Regions from separate parts of the Marinobacter sp. UBA2688 genome, predicted to be linked through region 2. Evidence: predicted binding sites of a transcription regulator. Region 2 holds the regulator's gene; each other region holds the start of a gene.
The links. The regulator sigma-54, encoded in region 2, starts transcription at its own class of promoters, with help from an activator protein. The targets are predictions, from matches to a motif close to ANTGGCATNNANNTTGCTNT.
Positions count from the first base shown of each region.

Region 1: flgA (flagellar basal body P-ring formation chaperone FlgA) is a predicted target of sigma-54. The motif match lies at 5,125-5,144, and genes of this name have one in related genera.
Region 3: B3M52_RS10710 (PEP-CTERM sorting domain-containing protein) is a predicted target of sigma-54. The motif match lies at 4,408-4,427, and genes of this name have one in related genera.

Region 1 is NZ_DELU01000010.1:217,396-224,983, reverse strand. It holds gene mnmC (bifunctional tRNA (5-methylaminomethyl-2-thiouridine)(34)-methyltransferase MnmD/FAD-dependent 5-carboxymethylaminomethyl-2-thiouridine(34) oxidoreductase MnmC) at 1-1,621, opposite strand, end outside; gene B3M52_RS05750 (peptidylprolyl isomerase) at 1,651-2,268, opposite strand; gene B3M52_RS05745 (hypothetical protein) at 2,510-3,247, shown strand; gene B3M52_RS05740 (flagella synthesis protein FlgN) at 3,290-3,760, opposite strand; gene flgM (flagellar biosynthesis anti-sigma factor FlgM) at 3,768-4,094, opposite strand; gene flgA (flagellar basal body P-ring formation chaperone FlgA) at 4,273-4,977, opposite strand; gene B3M52_RS05725 (chemotaxis protein CheV) at 5,176-6,108, shown strand; gene B3M52_RS05720 (CheR family methyltransferase) at 6,150-6,977, shown strand; gene B3M52_RS05715 (MFS transporter) at 6,987-7,588, shown strand, end outside.
Region 2 is NZ_DELU01000007.1:106,693-114,280, forward strand. It holds gene mlaE (lipid asymmetry maintenance ABC transporter permease subunit MlaE) at 1-356, opposite strand, end outside; gene B3M52_RS01865 (ATP-binding cassette domain-containing protein) at 356-1,168, opposite strand; gene B3M52_RS01870 (KpsF/GutQ family sugar-phosphate isomerase) at 1,395-2,375, shown strand; gene B3M52_RS01875 (KdsC family phosphatase) at 2,375-2,932, shown strand; gene lptC (LPS export ABC transporter periplasmic protein LptC) at 2,933-3,523, shown strand; gene lptA (lipopolysaccharide transport periplasmic protein LptA) at 3,606-4,139, shown strand; gene lptB (LPS export ABC transporter ATP-binding protein) at 4,117-4,842, shown strand; gene B3M52_RS01895 (RNA polymerase factor sigma-54) at 4,995-6,521, shown strand; gene hpf (ribosome hibernation promoting factor) at 6,646-6,954, shown strand; gene ptsN (PTS IIA-like nitrogen regulatory protein PtsN) at 7,050-7,520, shown strand; gene rapZ (RNase adapter RapZ) at 7,549-7,588, shown strand, end outside.
Region 3 is NZ_DELU01000022.1:121,029-128,616, reverse strand. It holds gene B3M52_RS10755 (hypothetical protein) at 1-569, shown strand, start outside; gene B3M52_RS10750 (Ref family recombination enhancement nuclease) at 559-864, shown strand; gene B3M52_RS10745 (hypothetical protein) at 861-1,028, shown strand; gene B3M52_RS10740 (hypothetical protein) at 1,162-1,425, shown strand; gene B3M52_RS10735 (hypothetical protein) at 1,455-1,973, shown strand; gene B3M52_RS10730 (M23 family metallopeptidase) at 2,230-2,637, shown strand; gene B3M52_RS10725 (hypothetical protein) at 2,667-3,035, shown strand; gene B3M52_RS10720 (hypothetical protein) at 3,028-3,237, shown strand; gene B3M52_RS10715 (DUF2570 family protein) at 3,234-3,635, shown strand; gene B3M52_RS10710 (PEP-CTERM sorting domain-containing protein) at 3,831-4,379, opposite strand; gene B3M52_RS10705 (hypothetical protein) at 4,558-5,685, shown strand; gene B3M52_RS10700 (hypothetical protein) at 5,685-7,588, shown strand, end outside.

The sequences.
Region 1 (7,588 bases), on a different contig from region 2:
CCGAATCCCTGTCTACCGCGCCTGGAACCATCGCATCCAGCATTGACAGGTTATCCCGGTGGCTTTCGGTGGAAAGGGTTGGCGATGAGTCATGAAGATCGAAGGTGGCACCCGCCAGTGTCATGCCACCGTGGGCGGGATTGAGATACCCTGATCCACATACCACTACATCAGGGCACTTCACCGCCGTCGCAGGCAAGTGGGTTACTTGCCCTCGAATCGCGCGAAAACGGAAGCTGCCCTTCAGCGGAATCAGGTCCGGTGTCTGATGGCCGGCGCATATCACCACCCTGTCGACCACAACATCCTGCTCGCCGTTACCTGCGATATGCCATTTGCCGTTGCAGGGAGTAAGTCGGTGGACGTCAAACCCAAAACATTGAAAAATCCGCTCGTGCTCTATCAATGCCCGGCAAAGGCCGCCGGGCTCAAGCCATCCACTGCGAGGGAACCAGAGACCTCCCCGAGTCAGGGGAATGCCTGCAAGCTCAGACGCCTGTTCCGGGCTGATTTGCTGCAATACGGCGCTTGGATAGTCGTTGCGGGCGATGAAGCGGTTCTGACGGTCTTGCTCGCTATCACTGTGCGCCAGTTGAACAAGCCCGGAAGGATGCCAGTGCTCCCCGCCGAACTGTTGATAGTAACGTTGACTGAACAGCAACGATGAGAGACCGAGCTTTGCCTGATCGTTGAACTCAATGCCCAGTTTGACATACAGCGCACCCTGGATATTGCCAGAGGCGGCTGTTCCAGCCTCTTGAGCCTGGTCAATCACCGTGACATGCAATCCCCGCTCCGCCAGATTCCGGGCGAGCAGGCTGCCGGCAACCCCGGCGCCGATGATGGCAATGGATTCAACATCATTCGCGGCTGGTGGTGTTCCGGGGCTGGTGGCATCACCCAGTGTGCCGGTCAACATGTCCCATTTCTGGCCAAATCCGGGTGCTTTTCGCATGGCAAAGCCAGCAGCAATCAGCCGTCTCCGCACCTCGCCAACGGATGTAAAGGTGGCGATCGTCGCGCCGGGCTTGCTGTGGCCCGGCATCGCGTCGATGACTTCACTCGTCCACATGCCCGGATTTTTAGCGGGCGCGAAACCGTCCAGGAACCAGGCATCCGCCTGAAAATCCAGCTCACGCCAGGCATCGGCTACGTCGCCGAAAAACAGGGTCAGCCTGACGTGACCGCCGGCGAGTACCAGGCGATGGGTACCGGTGATGGGGGCAGGATATTGTTCAAGCAGTTGGTCAGCGTAAACCTTGAGCTCCGGCCACATCGTAAGTGCTCGGGCAAGGTCCTCCGGAGTCAACGGGTGGCGTTCGGCGGAGACGAAATGCAGGCAGCCGTTGCGTGGTGTGGCTGTTTCATTCCAGGCTTGCCAGGCTGCGAGGAAATTCAGGCCAGTGCCAAACCCAGTTTCCGCGATGACGAAGGAGGAGGCTGCGGGCAATAAGGAGAAACGTTCGCGAAGCCGGTTCTGGCCGATAAACACATACCGCGCTTCTTCAAGGCCGTTCTCGCTGCAGAAGTAAACATCGCCAAAGCGGCGACAGCGGGGTGCGCCACTGCTCCAATCAATGTCGGCGGTTTCAATGGACGGTAGCCTGGGGTCAGTCACAATCGTCGTATCCGGTCAGTAGGCTTGATGGGCTACTCTGCCGCGGTATCGGTTTGCCGGACCGAAACGCTACGAATAATGACGGGTTCCTGGGGTACATCCGCCATGCCTCGGGATCTCACCGTTTTCTTGCTGGCGATGGCATCCACAACACCCATTCCCCCTGTCACCTTGCCAAATACCGCGTAGCCCGGGCCGCGGACACCTGCGTTCAGGAAATCATTGTCGGTCAGGTTGATAAAAAACTGGGACGTGGCGGAGTCCGGTGAGCTTGTGCGGGCCATGGCGATGGTTCCGCGAAGGTTTTTGGCGGTTGGCCTGGCTTCGTTCCGGATGGGGCTACGGGTCTGCTTCTGGTTTAGATCCTGATCAAAACCGCCGCCCTGGATCATGAAACCTGGAATGACCCTATGGAACAGCGTTCCCTCGTAGAACCCGTTTTTGGCATAGGTAATAAAATTCTCAACGGTCTCGGGAGCGATGTCCGGGCGCAGAGTCACCTCAATGGCACCTTCGCTGGTTTCAATAATCACCTGGGGCAGCTCATTCTGTTGCCCTTCTGCCGCCAGGCAGTTGGCGATACCCAGCATGAAGGTTACAGATAGAGCGATTTGCATCACATAACGAAACGGTTTTACGAAATTTGTCATTCTATAATGGCTCACGTAGTTAGTTCAGGGAATAGTAGGTAGCTTCGGGAATGTTTGCTGCGATACTGTTCCCATGAATCCAGTCTGTTGCAGGATGTTAGCAGATAATACTTGTCAAGTCGGGCATATTCCCTGCGGAGTTCATGACTATCAGCTAACCTTTTATCGCATCAGTGGCATTGATGCACTCTGACCGGGCCAGGTTGTACGGCAATCACTGTGAAGCTATTGGAGGCATACCTTGAAAATCCGTCAGGGCTTCGAAGAAAAATCCCGTCTCGGTCGGTTGCTGATAAACCGGGGATACCTTTCCGAAATTCAGTTGGAAGAGGGCCTGCGCCTACAGCATGAGACCGGTCAACGGCTCGGCGAGGTGTTTATACAGTCCGGCTGGATTACCGAGCGCGAGTTGCATCGGGTTCTCAAGCACCAATCCCGTTACCGCAACGCGGCTGCACTGGTCACTATGGCGGTATTGCCTTTTCAGCCATTGGTCAGTTTTGCCGCTGGCAGCACCACGAATGATTCACGAGACGTTACGGACGCCGCGCAATTGTACGAGCGTGCCGGTTTGGCGCCGCTTAATGATGACGAGATGGCCGGCGTGTCGGGGCAGGGTGATCAATCCTTGTTGGATCGTATCGCCACGGTATCTGCCATGACCGGAAGTAACGACGGGACAGGAGAGGTTGATCCGGATGTCATCGAAGGCCTGAAACTAACAGCGAACATTTTCGTGCCGGTACTGAACTTCCTGGATTCTGATCTTACGATATCCGGTGTGCATTATCGGGATGATGTTCCCCGTTACACGGTTCGTGATGATGGCGGACTCACCCTGGCGTTCCCGGAAAGGATCGAACAGATCCGCATGGACAATATACGGGTCAGCGGCAGTCAGGGACCGTCCATGGGGAACATTGCACTCGACAATATCCGCTTCCATCCCGATTCACAGATGACGATCTATACTCGCTGATGGGATGCGTTGGGCTCCGACGTTTGCGGAGCCCAGAAGCCGTCAGGCGCTCGCCAGAACGGTACGGTGTGATACGGCCTTTTGCTCGCCCTGAGCACCGTAGAGGGTCTGGTGCCCGGAAACGCCGCGGAATATATCAGTAAGACGTGAAAGGCGCTTCTGAAGGTGACTGACAACCCGCCCATTATTGCTATTCAACTGGTGACAGGTCTTAAGGCGTTCGTCGGCCTCCCGCCACAAGTCGTAAACATCTGACAGGCCGGCGCTGAGAATAAACCGTGAGGGTGCTCCGTTTTCAGGTCGAAACCCCATCGACACCAGAAGGCGGATTTTGAGTTTGGCCCGTTCGCGAATCTGACCCAACAGAGTGTTTTTCTCGCCAGTCAGTGATTCGAGTTTACGGATATCAGATGTGGAAAGGCAGGCTTTTTCCTGCTGCAGGACGTCCGCCAGGGATTCGAGTTGACGGATATCCTGAGATAAAAGGTCTTTCAGTTCATCAATTGCGGCCATGATCTACTCACCCGAAAATGCTTTCATCCATCTCATGCATTTTCTGGGCCAGTTTCTCCGCATCAACCTTGTAGGAGCCGCTTTCAAGGGCAGAGCGGATCTGCTCGATACGGTCATCGTCCATTTCCGGATAACTGCCGAGCTTTTGTTCGAGCTGTTTCAGGTTCTTCGCCTGGCTGCTCAAATTGACATTTTCGCCACGGGCGCCTTGCGCCTGGGTCTTTGCCTGCTCAGCTGTAGAGGGCTGAGTGCTCTGGGTAGCGGAAGATTTATCGGCCGTGGTTTTCTGGGTGTTGACCTGGCCTGGGCCTATTCCATTAAAGTCAACTGACATAACGTTACCTGCTTAACTGGTCGGCCGCGTTGGGCGGCTCCAAAATTTCATACCTGTCTATCGGCATGGCCTGACGTTTCTTTAGCGATTTTTGCAAGAGTTAAATGACACTCTTGTCATCTTTCAAAAAAACCGGCAACAGATTGCCGTTTCCGGTGAATCAATGCCGGGAACGAGGTTACATGGGAATCTCGACATGCCCGGGAGCAGTCACACGGGCACGCACGGTGCGGGAGGACGAGAGGTTCTCAACCAGAACCTGTTCTCCAATCCCGGCACTGGCCAGGGCCTTACCCCTTGAGTTTACCGAAAAATTTCCGCTGCGGGCGCTGATGATAACATGGTCTCCGCGTTCGATCGCTGCCGGAGCCAGCACCAAATCCGGTGTAAATACGGTACCGGCGTTCACGCCGCGGCGCATTTCCATGCCCACTAACTGGTCGACATTGGTTATTGCGCCCCGTCGAATCGAATTCACCACCACGTTATCCGACTGTATTGCTGCTTTTGTCAGTCGTTCGCCGCGCCCCAGGGGGCGGGCGGCGACCATGGCTTCACCGGTTATCGTGACGGATACCGGAAGGAACATGCGCCAGGGGCGCTCGCCCTCGCAGGAAACCAGTAGCGAGGGTTGGGTGGTCCTCCAGGGGTCGCCGCTGAACGATACGCTGAGTGGGGTATCACAGGTTGCGAGCGAGAGGCGTGCGTCGAGTTGGCCGGTATCGTGGGAAACCGTAAAGCCTTCGTTTGCCTGAGCCTCTGAAAATGCCTCCAGAAATTGTTCCGCGCTGCTTTGAATTTGTTCGGACGTGGTCGTGGAGGCCATTGCCGGGCCGGCTGTTACGGCGAATAACAATATGATGGCGAAATTGGTAATGCGCATACGCGGCAGTTTGTCCTATGCTGTCATTAACCGGGTAAAGCCCCGAGTTCAGGAATATCCTAATGATTTCCGGATTCGGCCGTTAAGCCTATCGAGTGAGTCAATAAACCGGCACATAGCCGGTTCCACGCGACTTTTTAGAATAACGCAGCAAGATGCGTGCCGGCAGCAAGACGTTTCGAGTGGGAGATATAAACGATGGCAGGGGTATTGGACAGTGTAAATCAGCGCACCCAGCTGGTGGGCCAGAATCGTCTGGAGCTTCTGTTATTTCGCCTTCGTGGCCGGCAGATGTACGGCATCAACGTCTTCAAGGTCAAGGAAGTGTTGCAGTGCCCCAGGCTGTCATCGTTGCCGAACAGTCGCCCTATGGTTCGGGGCGTGGCCCATATTCGTGGCGAGACTATCCCAATCATTGACCTTGGTATGTCAATCCGGCTTCCCGGTATTCCCAAGGAAGAGATGGCCACCAGCTTCGTGATCATTACTGAGTACAACCGAAAAACCCAGGGTTTCCTGGTGGCTGGTGTCGACCGCATCGTGAATATGAACTGGGAAGACATCCTGCCGCCACCCAAGGGGGCGGGCAAAGACGTTTACCTGACAGCGGTAACGCACTTTGAAGACAAGCTGATTGAGATTATCGATGTTGAAAAGATCCTGTCTGAAGTGTCGCCGTTTGAGGAAGATGTCACCGAAGACGTTCGCAACCGCAGTTCAGAGCGGGTGCCCGGTCATCTGCCAGTGCTTGTCGTGGATGATTCCGCAGTGGCCCGACGTCAGATCGAGCGTTGCCTCACGGCTATCGGTATGGAAGTGGTGACAAAAAATGATGGCAAGCAGGCCTTGGATTACCTAAAAGAAGTTACGGCAGATGGCTCTCGCGCCATCGATCACCTGTGTTTGATCATATCCGATGTCGAAATGCCGGAAATGGACGGGTACACTCTGGTCACCAAGTGTAAAAATGAGCCTGCAATCAAGGATGTATTTATCATGCTGCACACGTCCCTGAGTGGCGTGTTCAACAAGGCGATGGTGCAGAAGGTAGGCGCTGACGATTTTATGGCTAAGTTCAGCCCCGATGAGTTGGCTGAAAGGGTCATGGAGATTGTTGACCGCGAGCAGTGACGCTCCTCCGTTACTCCCGACTCACTCGATAATGAGATCCAATGAAAGCTGAAATAACGCCACAGGAATACGAGGCCTTTAAATCATTCCTGCAGGATGCGTGTGGCATTTTGCTCGGGGAGAACAAGCAGTATTTGGTAAAAAGCCGTCTGCGGCGGATCATGGAAGAGAACGAGCTGAGAACCCTGGGTGATCTGCTGGATCGCGTGAAGCGAACCGGACGTAGCAGTTTGAAGGAAGTCGTGATCGACGCGATGACGACGAATGAAACCCTCTGGTTTCGGGACAATCACCCGTTCCGCATCCTGCAGGAAAAGCTGCTGCCGGAATTCGGCGACAGAAAATCAGCGCAGTCACTTCGTATCTGGTCTGCAGCCTGTTCGACAGGCCAGGAGCCCTATTCGGTAGCGATGATTATTGAAGAATTTCGTCGCCAGCGGCCGGGTAGGCTGCGGGATGTGAAGATCACCGCCACCGACATCTCCAAAAGCGTTCTAGAGGTTGCGCGCCGTGGCGAGTACGAAATGATCGCCATTGGCCGGGGCCTGTCACCCGAGCGGCAAAAGCAGTTTTTCACCCCTGCGATGAATGGCAGTTGGCAGATCCGACCGCAAATCAAGAGCATGGTGGAGTTCAGGGAGCTGAACCTGCTTGAACGCTACATGCTCGGGAAGTTTGATATTGTTATGTGCCGGAACGTACTGATCTACTTCTCGGCAGAGCTTAAAAAGGACATCCTGACCCGTATCCATGCCACTCTCAATCCCGGTGGTTACCTGATACTGGGAGCATCGGAATCGCTGAACGGGTTGCCTCATCTCTACGAAATGGTGCAGTGCCACCCAGGGATCATCTACCGCAAGAAATAGGCCCACCCAATGCCGATCAATGTATGGATACTGGTCGCCGCCCAGGCGCTTGCCATGTGTACAGCGCCTTTCATCGTCTTTATCGGAAGCATTCACGGACGTCTTCTGGCGCCATCACCTGAGTGGGCAACCTTGCCCGTGGGCCTTGTGGTAGTTGGAACGGTCCTGGCTATAAAGCCTGCTACGTGGCTGATGGAACGCCTGGGGCGCAAGCCGGTTATGTTGCTTGGCACGCTGGCGGGTGCGGTGTCCGGGTTGTTCGGTGCGCTGGCAGCCTGGAGTGCGAGTTTCCCGTTCTTGTGCGCTGCGGCGGTTGTGGGCGGAACCGGGCTGGCGGTGGTTCACCAATACCGCTTTGCGGCCATGGAGTCGGTAGCGCCCGAGATGGCTGGCTCCGCAGCAGCCAGGGTGCTTTTAGGCGGCCTCGTAGCGGCGTGGCTGGGGCCGGAAATTGCGCTTTTGGGCGGTGGAGGCCAAGCCGAGCACCCTTTCATGGGCGGCTGGCTTGCATTGAGTGCCGTGCAGGTGGTTGCCATGGTCGTACTGGTTTTCGGGTACCGCGCCAGCGGGGAGCGAGTACGGGAAGCCTTGGGGGAGGGCGGTCGTCCAAT
Region 2 (7,588 bases):
CCGATTTCCGCCGTCAGTGCGGAACCCGCACGGCCGGCAAACAACAGCGCAGTCACCACGGGGCCCAATTCCCGCACCAGAGTCAGGGCAATCATCTGACCGATCGCGGCCTCAGACCCGTAGTCACTGAGAATGGTGTATCCCTGCAACCCCAGAACCATCCCGATAAACAGGCCGGACACCACAATGATGGCCAGGGACAGAACTCCGACCGAGTAAAGTTGCTTCAGCAACAGCGGAAAACCAACCGAGGGCCGCGGAACACCTGCCAGGGCACCGACAAGGAAACGCCCGGAGCGGCCCAGCGATGCAATCACGTTCATCCCCAATCGGCCAAAAGCCGCCAGCCGGTCCATCAATCTCCCCTCCCGGCAACACTCCAGTCCTGAGCCGCATCGGCAGCCGGATAGTGGAACGGCACCGGACCATCCGGATGACCACGCAGGAACTGCTGAACCTGCTCCGATGGGTGCGTCCTCAATTCCTCGGGCGTGCCGTCGCCGATAATACGACCGTCCGCAACGATACAGGCGTAGTGACAGATACTCAGGGACTCCGGCACATCATGGGATACCAGCACACTGGTCAGGCCCATGGAGCTGTTGAGATCCCGGATCAGCTTCACCAGTACACCCATGGCAATCGGATCCTGGCCGGTAAAGGGCTCGTCGTACATGATCAGCTCAGGGTCCAGCGCGATGCTGCGGGCCAGGGCCACGCGCCGGGTCATACCACCTGACAGCTCTGCCGGCATCAGATCCCGGGCTCCGCGAAGCCCCACAGCTTCGAGCTTCATTAGAACGATGTCGCGGATCATGTCCTCCGGCAAGGTGGTATGAACCCTGAGCGGGAACGCCACGTTTTCAAAGACACTGAGATCCGTGAACAGCGCTCCACTCTGGAACAGCATCCCCATCTTTTCCCGCAGACGGTAAAGCGCCTTGCGCTTGAGCTGAGGAACGTTCTCCCCCGCTACGAATATGCTGCCCGAATCTGGTTTCAGCTGGCCGCCGATCAGCCGCAACAAGGTAGTCTTGCCAGTGCCACTCGGCCCCATGATGGCGGTAATCTTGCCGCGGGGAATGTCCAGGCTGACGCCATCAAAGATACGACGATTCCCGCGACTGAAAACCACGTCTCTCAATTCAATGTAGGGGGATGTGTCCATACCTGCTTCCAGAACCGCCTGAGTGTCGGTGAACCCGCATTCCCAGCCTTTAATGAGTGCGCTACATTATGTCAACCTGCCGTGAACCTCAATCCATCCTTCACAAAATGAACTGATGTCAATGATCAGTTTTGCTGAACGTCTTGTCATGAAGGGCAGCCAAAGCCGTTGAAGTGATATACTTTTGCCACGACGAAAGCATCAACATTTCGAACCCGGAAGCCAGATGAACACCGAAACCAGCCAGACCTTCAAAGAATCCGCCCTCCGAGCCATCGAGATCGAGCGTGAGGCCATTCACGCCCTGACCGACCGGATTGATGACCGTTTCGTCCGCGCCTGCGAAGTCATCATGGCGTGCAAGGGGCGTGTTGTCGTGACCGGCATGGGCAAATCCGGCCATATCGGCAACAAGATCGCTGCCACCCTCGCCAGCACCGGAACGCCCTCGTTCTTCGTACACCCGGGCGAGGCCAGCCACGGTGACCTGGGCATGATCACCAGCCAGGATGTAGTGCTGGGCATCTCCAATAGCGGCAACACCAGCGAAGTGCTGACCATTTTGCCGTTAATCAAACGCATGGGAGCCCCGCTGATCAGTATGACGGGCAACGAGAACTCCATCCTGGCTCGGGAGGCCGTTGCCAACCTGGATATCAGCGTCGCCCAGGAGGCCTGCCCTCTCGGCCTGGCCCCCACCTCCAGCACCACGGCCACTCTGGTGATGGGCGATGCCCTGGCCGTGGCACTGCTTGAAGCCCGGGGGTTCAGCACCGAGGACTTTGCGCTCTCACACCCCGGTGGCAGTCTGGGCCGCAGGTTGCTGCTGCGTGTCAGCGATATTATGCACACTGGGGACCAGATTCCCCGAGTGCAGGAAGACACCACCCTCAGCGGCGCATTGCTGGAGATTTCCCGCAAGGGGCTGGGTATGACGACGGTCATTAATGCCGAGGGCGACCTGGTCGGTGTATTTACAGACGGCGACCTGCGCCGCACCCTGGACCGCTCCGTGGACATTCACAACACGCCGATTGCCGAGGCCATGACCCGCAACGGTCGTGTGATCCACGATGACCAACTGGCCGCCGAGGCACTGAACATGATGGAAGAGCTGAAGATCAACGCCCTGCCCGTCATCAATCGTGACGGCAAACTGACCGGCGCTATCAACATGCACGACCTGTTGCGGGCGGGAGTGATCTGATGGCTGACACTCTGCGCCCTCAATGGCCAGCGGAGCTGATTGAAAAAGCCGCTGCCATTCGCCTGCTGGCCCTGGATGTGGACGGCATCATGACCGACGGCACGCTGCTGTTCAGCGCTTCAGGCGATGAGATGAAAGGGTTCAATATTCTCGACGGCCTGGGCATCAAACAGGTTATGGCTGCTGGCATCAACGTTGCCGTCATTACCGGACGGCGCTCGCCGCTGACAGAGAAACGCATGAATGACCTCGGCATCCCACACCTGATGCAAGGCCGAGAGGACAAGAAAATCGCCCTGCGGGAACTGGCGGCACGGCTGGAGATCGCGCCACACCAGATTGCCTACATGGGTGATGACCTGCCGGACCTGCCCGCAATCCGTTACGCCGGACTGGGCATAACAGTACCCAACGGCTACTGGCTGGTGCGCCAGCACGCGGATTTTTGCACGTCGGCCGCAGGGGGTAGCGGCGCGGTCCGTGAAGCCTGCGAACTGCTGCTCTGCGCCTGCGGGCAGCTCAACGCAAGCCTGCAACCCTACCTGGAGCAGGACTGAATGGCCGCTGAAGCCCTCTTTACCCGGCCCTGGGTACGAACCCTGGGGCTGGCTGTCACGATAGTGGCACTGTTTTTCCTGCTCTGGCAAAGTGACGAGTCATCAGAGCCGGTGGATGCCGCCGCGCTGAGAGGCGAATCGGAACCAGACGGTTTCGTGGTCAATGGTCGCTATCTGTCTTTCGACGAGACCGGGCGGCTTACCGCACACTTCGAAAGCCCACGTATCGAGCAATTCGAGGCCCGCAACGAAACCATTATGGAATCGCCGAATGCGACGCTCTACGGCGACCCCGGCAACGCACCCTGGCAAGTCCAGGCCAACAAAGGCCAATTCATGGAAGCTGACGACCTGGTCCACTTGACGGGGGATGTTCGGGTGTCCCAGCAAGCCCAAGGTGGGCGCCCCCTGACATTAACCACGTCAACGCTGACACTGGATAACACAGAGCGTACTGTTTACACAGACGCCCCGGTGGAACTGACCGACTCGTTCAGCCTGACCCGCGCAACCGGCATGAAGGCATGGATTGATGACCGAATCCTCGAACTCGACTCTGACGTGGAAGGACGCTATGAGACCGGCAAGTAAATTCATGCCCAACCCTCACCGCAATAGGCACCAACCGGTGGCATCGCGCCCGGCAGTCTCAGCGATTGTCCTGGCGCTGACAATGACCGTGGGCATGCCGTTCGCCGCGGCCTTTGATCTTGAGTCTGACCAACCCATCAGGGTCAATGCCGACAACGCGCGGCTCGACGAAGGCCAGGGCATTGCAACCTATACCGGCTCGGTTGAAATGAGCCAGGGCGATGCCAACCTTATGGCGGACAAAGTTGTACTCCACCGGGATGTGAATGGCGTCAGCCGCATTGAAGCCACCGGTACCCCGGCACGCTACCGCCAGCCTGCCATGGAAGGCCAGGGCGAAACCGACGCCCGTGCGCTAACGATCACCTGGTCCGCCTCCGACAACCGGGTTACCTTTCAGCGCGAAGCTGTGATCGAACAGGGCGGCAACCTGTTCCGGGGCGACGTCATTCATTATGACAGCGCCGAACGCGTGGTGACCGCAGAAGGCTCTGCTGACCAGGGCGATGGCAGCGGTCGCGTCGAAATGGTCATCCAGCCGCGCGGCAACGCCGGTAGCAATCCAGATAACAACCCTAACGGACAGGACATCGATGGCAGTTCTCAGGGCCAGTAACCTCGCAAAAAGCTACAAACAGAAGAAGGTCGTCATCGACGTTTCCCTGGAAATTCGCAGTGGCGAGATCGTCGGCTTACTCGGCCCCAATGGCGCGGGCAAAACGACGTGTTTCTACATGATTGTTGGCCTGGTTCCCGCCGACAACGGTCGAATCACCATCGACAATCAGGACATAACGCCGCTGCCCATGCATGGTCGTGCCCGCAAGGGAATCGGGTACCTGCCCCAGGAAGCATCCGTGTTCCGCAAGCTTACCGTACGCGACAACATACTGGCGATCCTGGAAACCCGCCGCGAACTCAAACGCGCTGACCGGGAGGCCAAGTTAGAGGAACTGCTTGAAGAGTTTCACATTACCCACATCCGCGATAGCGTCGGCATGGCCCTGTCAGGCGGCGAGCGACGACGGGTGGAAATTGCCCGGGCGCTGGCGATGGAGCCGGCGTTCATCCTGCTGGACGAACCCTTCGCCGGAGTCGACCCGATCTCGGTGAGCGACATCAAGCAGATCATCCGACACTTGCGGGACAAGGGTATCGGCGTACTGATCACCGACCACAACGTGCGGGAAACCCTCGACATCTGCGAGAATGCCTACATTGTCAGCGGCGGCCACATCATTGCCTCTGGTAATTCGGACGATATACTGGCCAACCAGCAGGTCAAGGAAGTGTATCTGGGCAACGAGTTTCGCCTGTAGTACACTCGGCAAAGAACTTGCTTGGTGCGGCAAGTAGCCAGCATACAAAGAGTTTTTGTGCAACCTGGGCTCCAGAAAGCGCCCTGATGACGTAAAGAGAGAGCCTGAGTGACGGAAGAGAGAGACCGAGTGACGGATCCTGAACCATGGTTATGAAAGCCTCACTACAGTTAAAGCTGGGCCAAAGCCTGACCATGACGCCCCAGCTGCAACAGGCTATCAGGCTTCTGCAGCTCTCCACCCTGGACCTCCAGCAGGAAATCCAGCAGGCATTGGAATCCAACCCAATGCTGGAAACCTCCGAAGACGACGACAACCAGAATCCGGAATCAACGGACAGTGACAACGAGTCGTCTGAAACGGCGTCAACCGAGGAATCCAACACCGCTTCAGACACCGCTACTGAGTGGGACGAATCCGAAAACGGACCTGACTGGTCATCAGAAACGGACAGTCCCGACACCATTCCCGATGATCTTCCCGTCGACACCGCCTGGGATGACATTTACCAGTCAGCCCCCGCGTCAGCAGCCCGTAACGACGACGAAAACGACCACGACTTCGAAACCCGTAACTCCCCCACCGAAACGCTCCAGGACCACCTGGAATGGCAACTGAACCTGACGCCCATGAGCGAGCGGGATCAGGCCATCGCCCATGCCCTGATGGATGCGGTTGATAACCACGGCTACCTGACCTCTCCGCTTGAAGAAATTCATTCAGGCATGGTGGACGAATCCGACGAAGACCCGCTGGAACTGGACGAAGTGGAAGCCGTTCTTCATCGCCTGCAGCACTTCGATCCACCCGGCGTGTTCGCCCGTAATCTGCAGGAATGTCTGCTGATCCAGCTGAATCAGCTGCCCCCGGAAACACCCTGGCTGGCTCAGGCGCGACTGGTGATTACCCACTACATAAACCTGCTGGGCAACCGTGATTACGCCCAGCTGTTACGCCGCAGCCGCCTGAAAGAAGAGCAGCTACGGGACGTTCTGGCACTTATTACCGGGTTAAACCCCCGTCCCGGCGACACCCTGGATCAGGCCGAGCCAGACTACGTCATCCCGGATGTAATCGTGCGCAAGCACAATGAACGCTGGCGCGTGGAACTGAATCCTGAAATTGCACCGCGCATTCGTGTGAATGCAAGCTATGCTTCTCTTATAAAGCGTGCGGACAGCAGTGCTGACAACACCTACCTGCGGGACCAGTTGCAGGAGGCAAAGTGGTTCATCAAGAGCCTGCAGAGCCGCAACGAAACCCTGCTTAAGGTGGCCACGCGCATTGTCGAGCACCAGCAGGGATTTCTGGATCATGGCGAGGAAGCCATGAAACCATTGATTCTCTCGGATATTGCCCAGGCGGTGGAAATGCACGAGTCGACCATTTCAAGGGTCACCACCCAGAAATACATGCACACGCCGCGGGGCATATTTGAACTTAAGTATTTTTTCTCGAGCCATGTCAGTACCGACGAGGGTGGAGAGTGCTCATCCACGGCAATCCGCGCGATGATCAAGAAGCTGATTGCAACGGAAACTCCGAAAAAGCCATTGAGCGATAGCAAAATTGCAGCCATGCTAGGAGACCAGGGTATCAAGGTGGCTAGACGAACCGTGGCCAAGTATCGCGAGGCAATGCACATTCCTCCGTCCAACGAGCGAAAGCGATTGGTGTAGGAAGCGTCTGTTCCCGGCCTCACGGGGAGAGCCCTTTCCTGAAAGTATACCGCCTGCAGCATAACGCTGTGGCACACAGCCGGTATCCTAACGGGTGCCGGCAAGCTGAAAACAGGAGAAGCCTATGCAACTCAATATTTCAGGCCATCACGTAGAACTGACTCCCGCACTGAAAGATTACGTATCAGGCAAATTTGAAAAGCTTGAGCGGCACTTCGACCATATCAGCAATTGCCAGGTTACCCTTGAGGTGGAAAAAGTGCGCCAGATGGCGGAAGCTACGCTTCACGTGATAGGTGGTGAGATTCACGCAAAGGCCGAAAACAGCGATATGTACGCTGCCATTGATGGACTGGTAGACAAGCTGGACAGGCAGATTCTAAAGCACAAGGAAAAGAACGTAGACCGGATGCACGGGAACGGCGCCCGCTAGGACGACGCCCCCGGCATGACAGTTAATCGAGCTGCGGCACTGGCTAACCATGCAACACGTGCCGCAGCCTTTTTTTACGGAAATGCAGTCGATTCATGACCGACACATCCCTGACTATCGAGAACATTCTCGCGCCGGAGCTAACCCTTTGCCGGGTGCCTGCCTCTAGCAAAAAGCGGGTTATGGAAACCATTGCCGAGCAGATCCAGCAACACGACGCTTTGCTCAGCGACACCCAGATATTCACTAATCTGGTCGCACGGGAGCGACTGGGGAGTACGGGTATCGGACAGGGCATCGCGATCCCCCACTGCAGACTGGAAGGGCTGGATCACGTGGTTGGCGTTTTGCTGACCCTGGAAGAAGGCGTTGCGTTCGATGCTATCGACAACCAGCCGGTGGACCTCGTCTTCACCTTGATTGTCCCCAAGGAAGCCACCAGCGAGCATCTTGAGCTTTTGAGCCAACTTGCTGAGAAGTTCAACGAACGTGCATTCTGCGACCAGCTGCGTCAGTGCACTGATGCAGGCTCTCTCTATCGCCGGATGACAGCCGAAACAAGCTGAACAACTCCACATCCAAGGTGAACGGGCTATGAAACTGATCATCGTCAGCGGCCGATCAGGTTCCGGGA
Region 3 (7,588 bases), on a different contig from region 2:
CTAATGCTTGGATGAAGAAAGAAGGCGATTACTGGTATGCATGGACGATTAGCGGCAAGTGGAGCGAGTATGCCGCAGATGTAATTGAGGTCCAGACAGACTTCTTCCCCCGGCCCACCAAGCCAGAGCCATGCAGAGTTTGCGAAGAGTCGCCATGTGGCCACTACAACGAATGTCCTCCAGAGGCGCCCCGCCCCTCCAAGCCATCCGAGGCTGGCCTTAACGGAGAAATGCCCGACGACGGCGAACTGGTCGTTGTAGCCGACGAAAAGGCGAACCCCGGCGTTTATTTCCTATGCGAATTCCAGTCCGACGGCCCGCGCTTTCAGGAGCACCCAAAGGGTGGCTGCTTCTATCCGGATGAGATTTCTGGCTGGACAGGCACTGGCATTGTGGTCCGCACACAGGCAGACCGGGAACGGGATGATCTACTGACAGATATTTTGGGAGGCTTCCGAAAATCTCGCGCCGAACCAGCATCTACTCCAGAGCTCAATTTGCTATCCGAATTTGCAAACTATCTCTACGACGCCGGAATGCTGCGCAAAGGTGCGAGTGATGAAAGGTAGATCCCCAAACAAGGCTGAGAAACAGTTTCACGACCAGCTGGCGGCCCTTGGATGTATCGCCTGTTACCTGGACGGCCATTACACCGAAGAGGTGAGCATTCACCACATAGACGGCCGGACAAAGCCAGGCGCTCACCTGAGCGTTATTCCTCTATGCGCAGGCCACCACCAGGACGGCACCGGAATGCCGGGTTTGGTGGCCGTGCACCCCTGGAAGCGTCGTTTTGAGCAGCTATACGGAAAGCAGGAAGAGATCCTGTTGCTGTGTCACGAACTACTGGAAAAGGCCGCATGACCTGGCTGGCCTGGCCTGCTATCGCAATGCTGGCGGTATTCATTGCCGTGCTTGTGCCACCCAGGCGCAGGCTAAGCCATTATGTCGTCGCTTTGGCCTTTGGTAGTGCCGCTGGGCTGGCGGCCGCTCTATTGACTGCGTTGGTACGGGGAATAGCGCAATGACCTACTCAGTAAAGAATCACCCTGGGGGCTATGACATCTACAGAGATGGCAAGCCCCTGGACCCGAACGAGGTGATCAGGCTACTGGAGCAGCTACCAGGATCAGCAAGTAGCCCACCCAGCGAGGGTAAACCATGCTCCAACTGACTGCCATCGTAGACGGCAAGCGAGCAACGATGCTTACCGAAGGGAGCATTGCAGAAGCGGCCAGGAGTTGCAGAGACCGCTTCGGGGCTAGGTTTGAAGGGTTCGCACCGATACCAACCGAAACCAAGGCCCGCAGCAAGTGGGGCGAGTACAGGGAAAAACAGATAAGCCGGGAGGAACTAGAGGCCTGGCTGAAAGAGCAAGATGACGAGAAAGAGGTTCGGGAAATCTTCAATGTGTTGCGGGGGTAACAGTGAGCTCAAACAAGGCGGCGTATCTAATGGCAAGACTGACAACCAAAGGGCTGCAGGCCGGGATGATTTTCGGCGGCATTCCGGAACTGACCAGAACTGACATCGCAGCTGCATGCTCCGGCCTTGAACCGCTGCACATGCATCTGATAATGGCCAAGTATTGCGATGATATACATAGCGCCCTGGCTGCACTGAATGAGATTCAGGATCTGATGTGCGATAAGAGCCGGTTCTGGGCTGACTGCGATGCAGGTATTCGATACAAGATCGGCCTCGCCATGGTTCAGGAATTCGTGAGCGCAACCAGGTGCCGTTCCTGTAAGGGTACGGGCAGCAAAACAGTCGACTCGAAGATAGCGGACTGTAAAGGGTGCGGTGGCTCAGGCAACGCCGATAAATCAGCGGCGAGCAGGGCAAGGATGAGCGGCATACCCGAAACCACGTACCGGAAATACGGATTGAACGATCCATTCACCGACATCATGCGCTACCTGGATGACATTGAAATTCGGTCGCTCGAGCGCATTGCCAGGAAGGCTTCATAGGCAGAAAACACAACATGTTGACATCGTGCGCGGTTAATAGCACAATTTCCCTAGATTACCGAATTGCCCCCAAAAAACCGCCCTCGCTCCGAGCTGGCGGTTTTTTTGTGCCCGAACCAGATACAACGTGCGGCCTGGCCGGTGCATACACATAGCCGCTCGGTGAGCTTGGCGCCCTCTTTCTAACTCAGTAGCCATAACCACGCATGACCCATTGCCCGCCTTGTTGCGGGCTTTTTTATTTCTGGAGGTCGCCATGCACCTGCACGAAATGCCTGACAGAAAGTGCGACGGCCATGGCTGCGGCCATTACCTCGCGTCACGCGGCACCCGAAAGCATCACGGCATCGATAAGGACTGCAGGCCGAAAACCCAGGTGCATTCACCCATCGCCGGCACAGTTACAAAGCTCGGCTATCCCTACGGCGACGATCTCAGCTTCCGCTACGTCGAGATCAGCGACCAGGGCTATGCCTTCCGCGTCTTCTACGTTGATCCGATGGTTGAGGAAGGCCAGAACGTCAGCAAAAACACCATTATCGGCGAGGCTCAAGATCTGCGGCCCCGTTATTCCAGTATCACGCCGCACGTTCACCTTGAAATCAAGAACGCTGACGGCGAGTTCATCGACCCCACTCCTGTCATGCTCGCGCAGCGGGCGTAAATCCGAGCCATATGACCCGAGACGAGAGAATGCCCTGGAGTTCTATTCAAGCCCAGCTTTCGGATGTAAATGGCGTTTGGGCCTTCCTGGGCGTCGTGTTTACAACGATGTGCTTCGCCGCGCTGGCGTTCGTGAAATTGATGCTGCTTGGCAAAACGTCCCGCGATGCGGACCTGAAGGAGCGGGAAGCGTTGTTTGCCGAGCACATGGCGGCAGAGCTCAACCGATTGAACGCGCTGGTCACGGATCTCGATAGCGCCCTGAAGACTCAAGCGATAGAACACCGTGAGGCGATGCAGCGTGAACGCGACGAATGCAACGCCAAGATGGCCGGCATGAAGGGCGAGATTGAGCTACTGAAGCGCCGGATGAGTGACGAGGAACAACGTGATGCCTGACTTTCTGAAACGACACAGATTGATCCCGCGCTTGGTCTTGATATGGGCCTGCGTGCTGATCTCTATCGTCGTCCTGCGCGTGACTGAGCCAGAGGTAATGGAAGTCATTGGCGGTGGGGCAGTGGCCACCATCGTAACCGGCGTCATCGGCATTCTGGCAACTGTGATCACCTTGTATCGCAGCAAGCCGAGCGACCAATGATTAACAAGTACGTCATCGGCGGTGCAGGCATCGTCATCCTGCTAATGGCCGGCACGATCTGGGCCCTGATGCAGTCGCGGGATACCTTACTCGAAGAAAACGCCAACCTTACCCAGGCGATCAACCAGGCCAAGGTCACCAACGAACAGAACCAGACCGAAATAGCCAGGCTGGAGGCAGATATACGCTGGCGCGACCAGCAAGCCGTCATCCGCGACCAGCGCGAAAAAGACCTAAGCGACCAACTTGCCGCCACCGAAAGCGAGTTGAAGGAGTTGGTAAAAGATGCGCCTTGTAGCGGCCCTGATTATCTGTGGCCTGATGCTGTTTATGAGCGGATGCGGGCCGGCACAGTGGCTGACCCGGACCGAAATAAAGAAGAAGCCAGTACCCGCTGAGTACCTGATTCCCCGTCAACTACCGGCGCCACCCAGGCGCATTGACTGGTGTCCAGTCTGGGCCGAGCAACTGAAGACCGTTGCCGGCAAATGTGAAGGCGACAAGACCGATATTAAGGCGTGGAGTGACCGACCCTTGGAGAGTGACTGATGCCCTGGATCTCCCGCATCGACAAAACCGAACTGCGCAACTGGTCAGCGGAATCGTCGCCTGATGCCGATAGCGGCCAGGCCGAGAAATAGCAGTGGCAGGGTGGCTGGCTCCATCACTGAATAGGGTTGACCAATCTGAAAGTCCAGGTCGAGGTAGGATCTTTGAGAGCCAGGCGGAAGGCTTGCAAGCGGAACGATGAGTGAGCCCCAAAACTCGCCATTTTCGTGATTGTGAAGGTTGCTGGCAAACTCGCGATCTCCTTCAGGCGCCCTGATTAGAAATAAGGGGCTGAACACGATTCCCGATGCGGGGTCCGCTATATCGTGGGCCTCTACAACGTGGCCGAAATAATAGTATTCGTTGGACGTTAGCGGGTTCGTTCCTGTGAAAAGGACGTCAAAATAAGTTGACGTGAACCTAGCCCGGACCAAAGCGTTCAGCTCAGTATCAGCAACGAAATACCCCTCGCCATCAATGCTGTTTTCGGGATTGGACGCTCTAAAGGTCATGTCATACCGCAAAAGCGAGGCGTGGCTACTGGCTGAAGCGCTGAGCAATAGCAGCAGAAGAAATTTTTGTAGATAAGTCATATGCACCTCCGTGTATTGGTGATTCCCAAAAGCACGATTTATGCCTACTCAATGCAAACAGTTAGTTACAGGTCGAGCTGAAGCTTGTGTGTAACGAAAGCTGACGCCTTGAATTGATATTGAGAGTTTCTTGAGCCCGCCAATGACTGCACCCATGAAAGAGTTGAGGTTCTGAGATATGGCAACTAACGACTCTCCCCTGTCCGTTGCAGCAGCGAGGGCTCTTGTATTGTCCCTGGATGGCGGCGGAGGCGGCAGCTCGGGTGGCACGAGCGCCCTTGCCTGGTCGGCATCAAGCGGCCTGGGTGATCAGAACGAGATCGTTTTAACGACTGATACTTATACGTTTTCCGCCCCGTCAAAGTCGGCCTGGCTTGGGTTTGGCGAAGGCTGGTTGTACAGCCAATCTGATGATACGCCGATGGCCCAATCTGTTAGTGTTAATGGCGAGACGATCACTTATGAATTTGGCGTCGGCAGCGAAAAGCGATTCGTTAAAACGGCTGGCGAGATAAAGGTTTTAGAATCAACGCTGATTCCGTCACTTGGCACAGATTTCAACGCCGGGTTCATTAACTGGGATAATGGCGCTGCTATCGCCGCTGGCGACGCTATCTTTATGTTTGCCCGGGTCAGATGTACGGATGGCGACGTGCCTAATGCATCTTTCCAATGGAAGCAGGAGCGCATCCGGGCGTACATCAACCTCAGCGGAGCTGGTCACAACTCAGCCTATATTGCCGAGACAACCCCGGCGGGCTCTGGATCTCGGATTGTGGAGTACGAGGGTAATGATGGGGCTGCGGCATCTCTATATACCAGCGTACCCAAACACGGCGATGGTTGGTTTAACCACGGGTGGCTCTGGAAGATCAACACCCCGGATCAGTCAGATGGCCTTATGGTTAAGGTCACGCAGAAGGAAGGAGACGCCGGCATTGTCATGGACTCTACCATGACAAATTCGGGTGGTGATGTTGGAACCGACACCGTCCGCAGCTCTGAGTCGGAGCGCCCTCGGTTTGCATCCATTCAGGATTATATTGGAAACAATGGCGACAACACCACAAATATTCTGCTTCAGAGAACCGACCAATACTGGCAACTCAACGGAACGCACTTCTTTTTGTCCGACAACTCTAACCCTGCCTCTGCTGGCCTGTTCTGGCCATTAAGAGTGGTTTCTGTGAGCGGGACCCAAACAGCAACGCTGAAGCTTTGGAAAGGCACGTTCGCCGATTATTCAGGAAAGGCAATCCTGGTGTATGACGAAGATATGAGCTTTATTGCGGGGGTCGATCTCTAATGGCATCGATTCTTGGCAAGCTCGCAATACAGGAGGGCGATTCCTACACAGCCGTCGCCGGAAGCAATAGGGCGGTTGTTGTTGCCGGTACGGGTGAATCCGCATTCTCAAGCCGTGAAATTGTCGGCATAACCTTTGGTGGTGTTGCAATGACTCGGGCAGCCTATACGGGCGACACCGAGACGGCCAAAGGCGGGGTTTACTACATACTGGAGTCGCAAATACCCGCAGGCTCAAGTGTTATAGCGGTTGATTGGGACGGGCAGGTCCACGATGCATTTACCGGGGCTGTCTACACTCTTGGCGGAATTGATCAGGCTACTCCCGTCAATAACTTCAATTCCGCTGTTGGCGTGAGCCTGTTCGACCTCGATATAACGTTTAACGGCGTTGATGGTGGTGTTCTAGTTGCTGGCGCAGGCTCCAACTCGCCGGCTGATACGCTGAACCAGTCGTCCACTATATCTGCCACAACAACGACAGTAACGGTTGACCACGCGCAAACTACAGCAGGGCATGAAGGCTCGGCGATTTCTGGCGTGTTGAGCGCGGCAGGATCGGAGACGCTTGGGCTGAGATATTCCAGCGAGACGGACCCCGTTGGCGCACTGGCCGTTTTTAATCCTGCTGCATCAGGGCCATCTGTTAGTGCCGCAGACGATATCACCAGCGAAGGCGATACGGCTGAATTCACCCTCGCAGACAATAGTGCCGCACCGGTTAGCGCCACACTCAATGGAACAGACGTTGGCACCCTGACGCTGGTCAGCGGATCAACCTACAGCTACACCGCTCCGCTGATTGCTGATGACGACACTGCGGACCTGGTTGTATCTGTGGACAGCACGACAGCCAGCACAGTCATTAGCTACGCCAACAGCTACCCCTATGAGCTGGTCACGCACGGGGAGCCTGACGCGAACTCAGCATTCTTCGATACTGCATTCGCCACAGATGGCCCGGTAGAGTGGGGCGTTGTAACTGACTTTGATTCCGGCGTGGTCGTCGTCGATTGGGCCGCCATGGACGCGGCGGAAGACGAACTCAACGACATTGCACTCCACAGCACCGAAGTTGCTGCTGGAGAGTCCACAGCAACCCTGAAGTATTTTGTGCCAGAGTCGGGCGCCACCGGAACGTTTCAGGCGACGGCGACCGTTGATGGCACGGACGAAACCGCCCCCACCATCTCAAGCGCCTCTGTACCAACGGCGGGCAATAACATTGCCGTACAGATGTCCGAATCCATGCAGGTTGGCGCAGGCGGATCTGGCGGCTGGACCATCAGCCTTGCAGGCGTCTCTGCCAGCTCTGCGTCGGTAGACGGCACAGACGACACGATTGTCAACCTGACGCCATCACGCACACTGACCGACGAAGACACGCTGACCATTGGCTACACGCAGCCCGGAGACGGCTTCCAGGATCAGGCGGCCACACCAAACGATCTGGCAACGCTCAGCGGGCAGGCGGTAACGAACAACAGCACCCAGCAGCCGCCCGATGTGACGGGGCCGGTTACCCAAAGCGTGGGCGTGCCAACTGCTGGCACTTACGCCACTGGCGACGACCTGAGCTTTACCGTCAATTGGGATGAGGCCGTTACGGTCACCGGCACTCCGGCGCTGAACCTTGATATAGGTGGGACGTCTCGCCAGGCCGACTACGTATCCGGTAGCGGCTCAAGCGCCCTGGTGTTCACCTACACAGTGCAGGCTGGTGACGAAGACGACAACGGCATTGCTGTATCCAGCCTCACACTGGAAGGCGGAACGCTACAGGATGTCTCAAGCAACAACGCCACACTGACGCTGAACAGCGTTGGCGATACCTCTGGCGTCCTTGTGGATGGCGTAGCGCCTGTTGTCTCCATCAACGCCCTGACGACCACAGACATCACTCC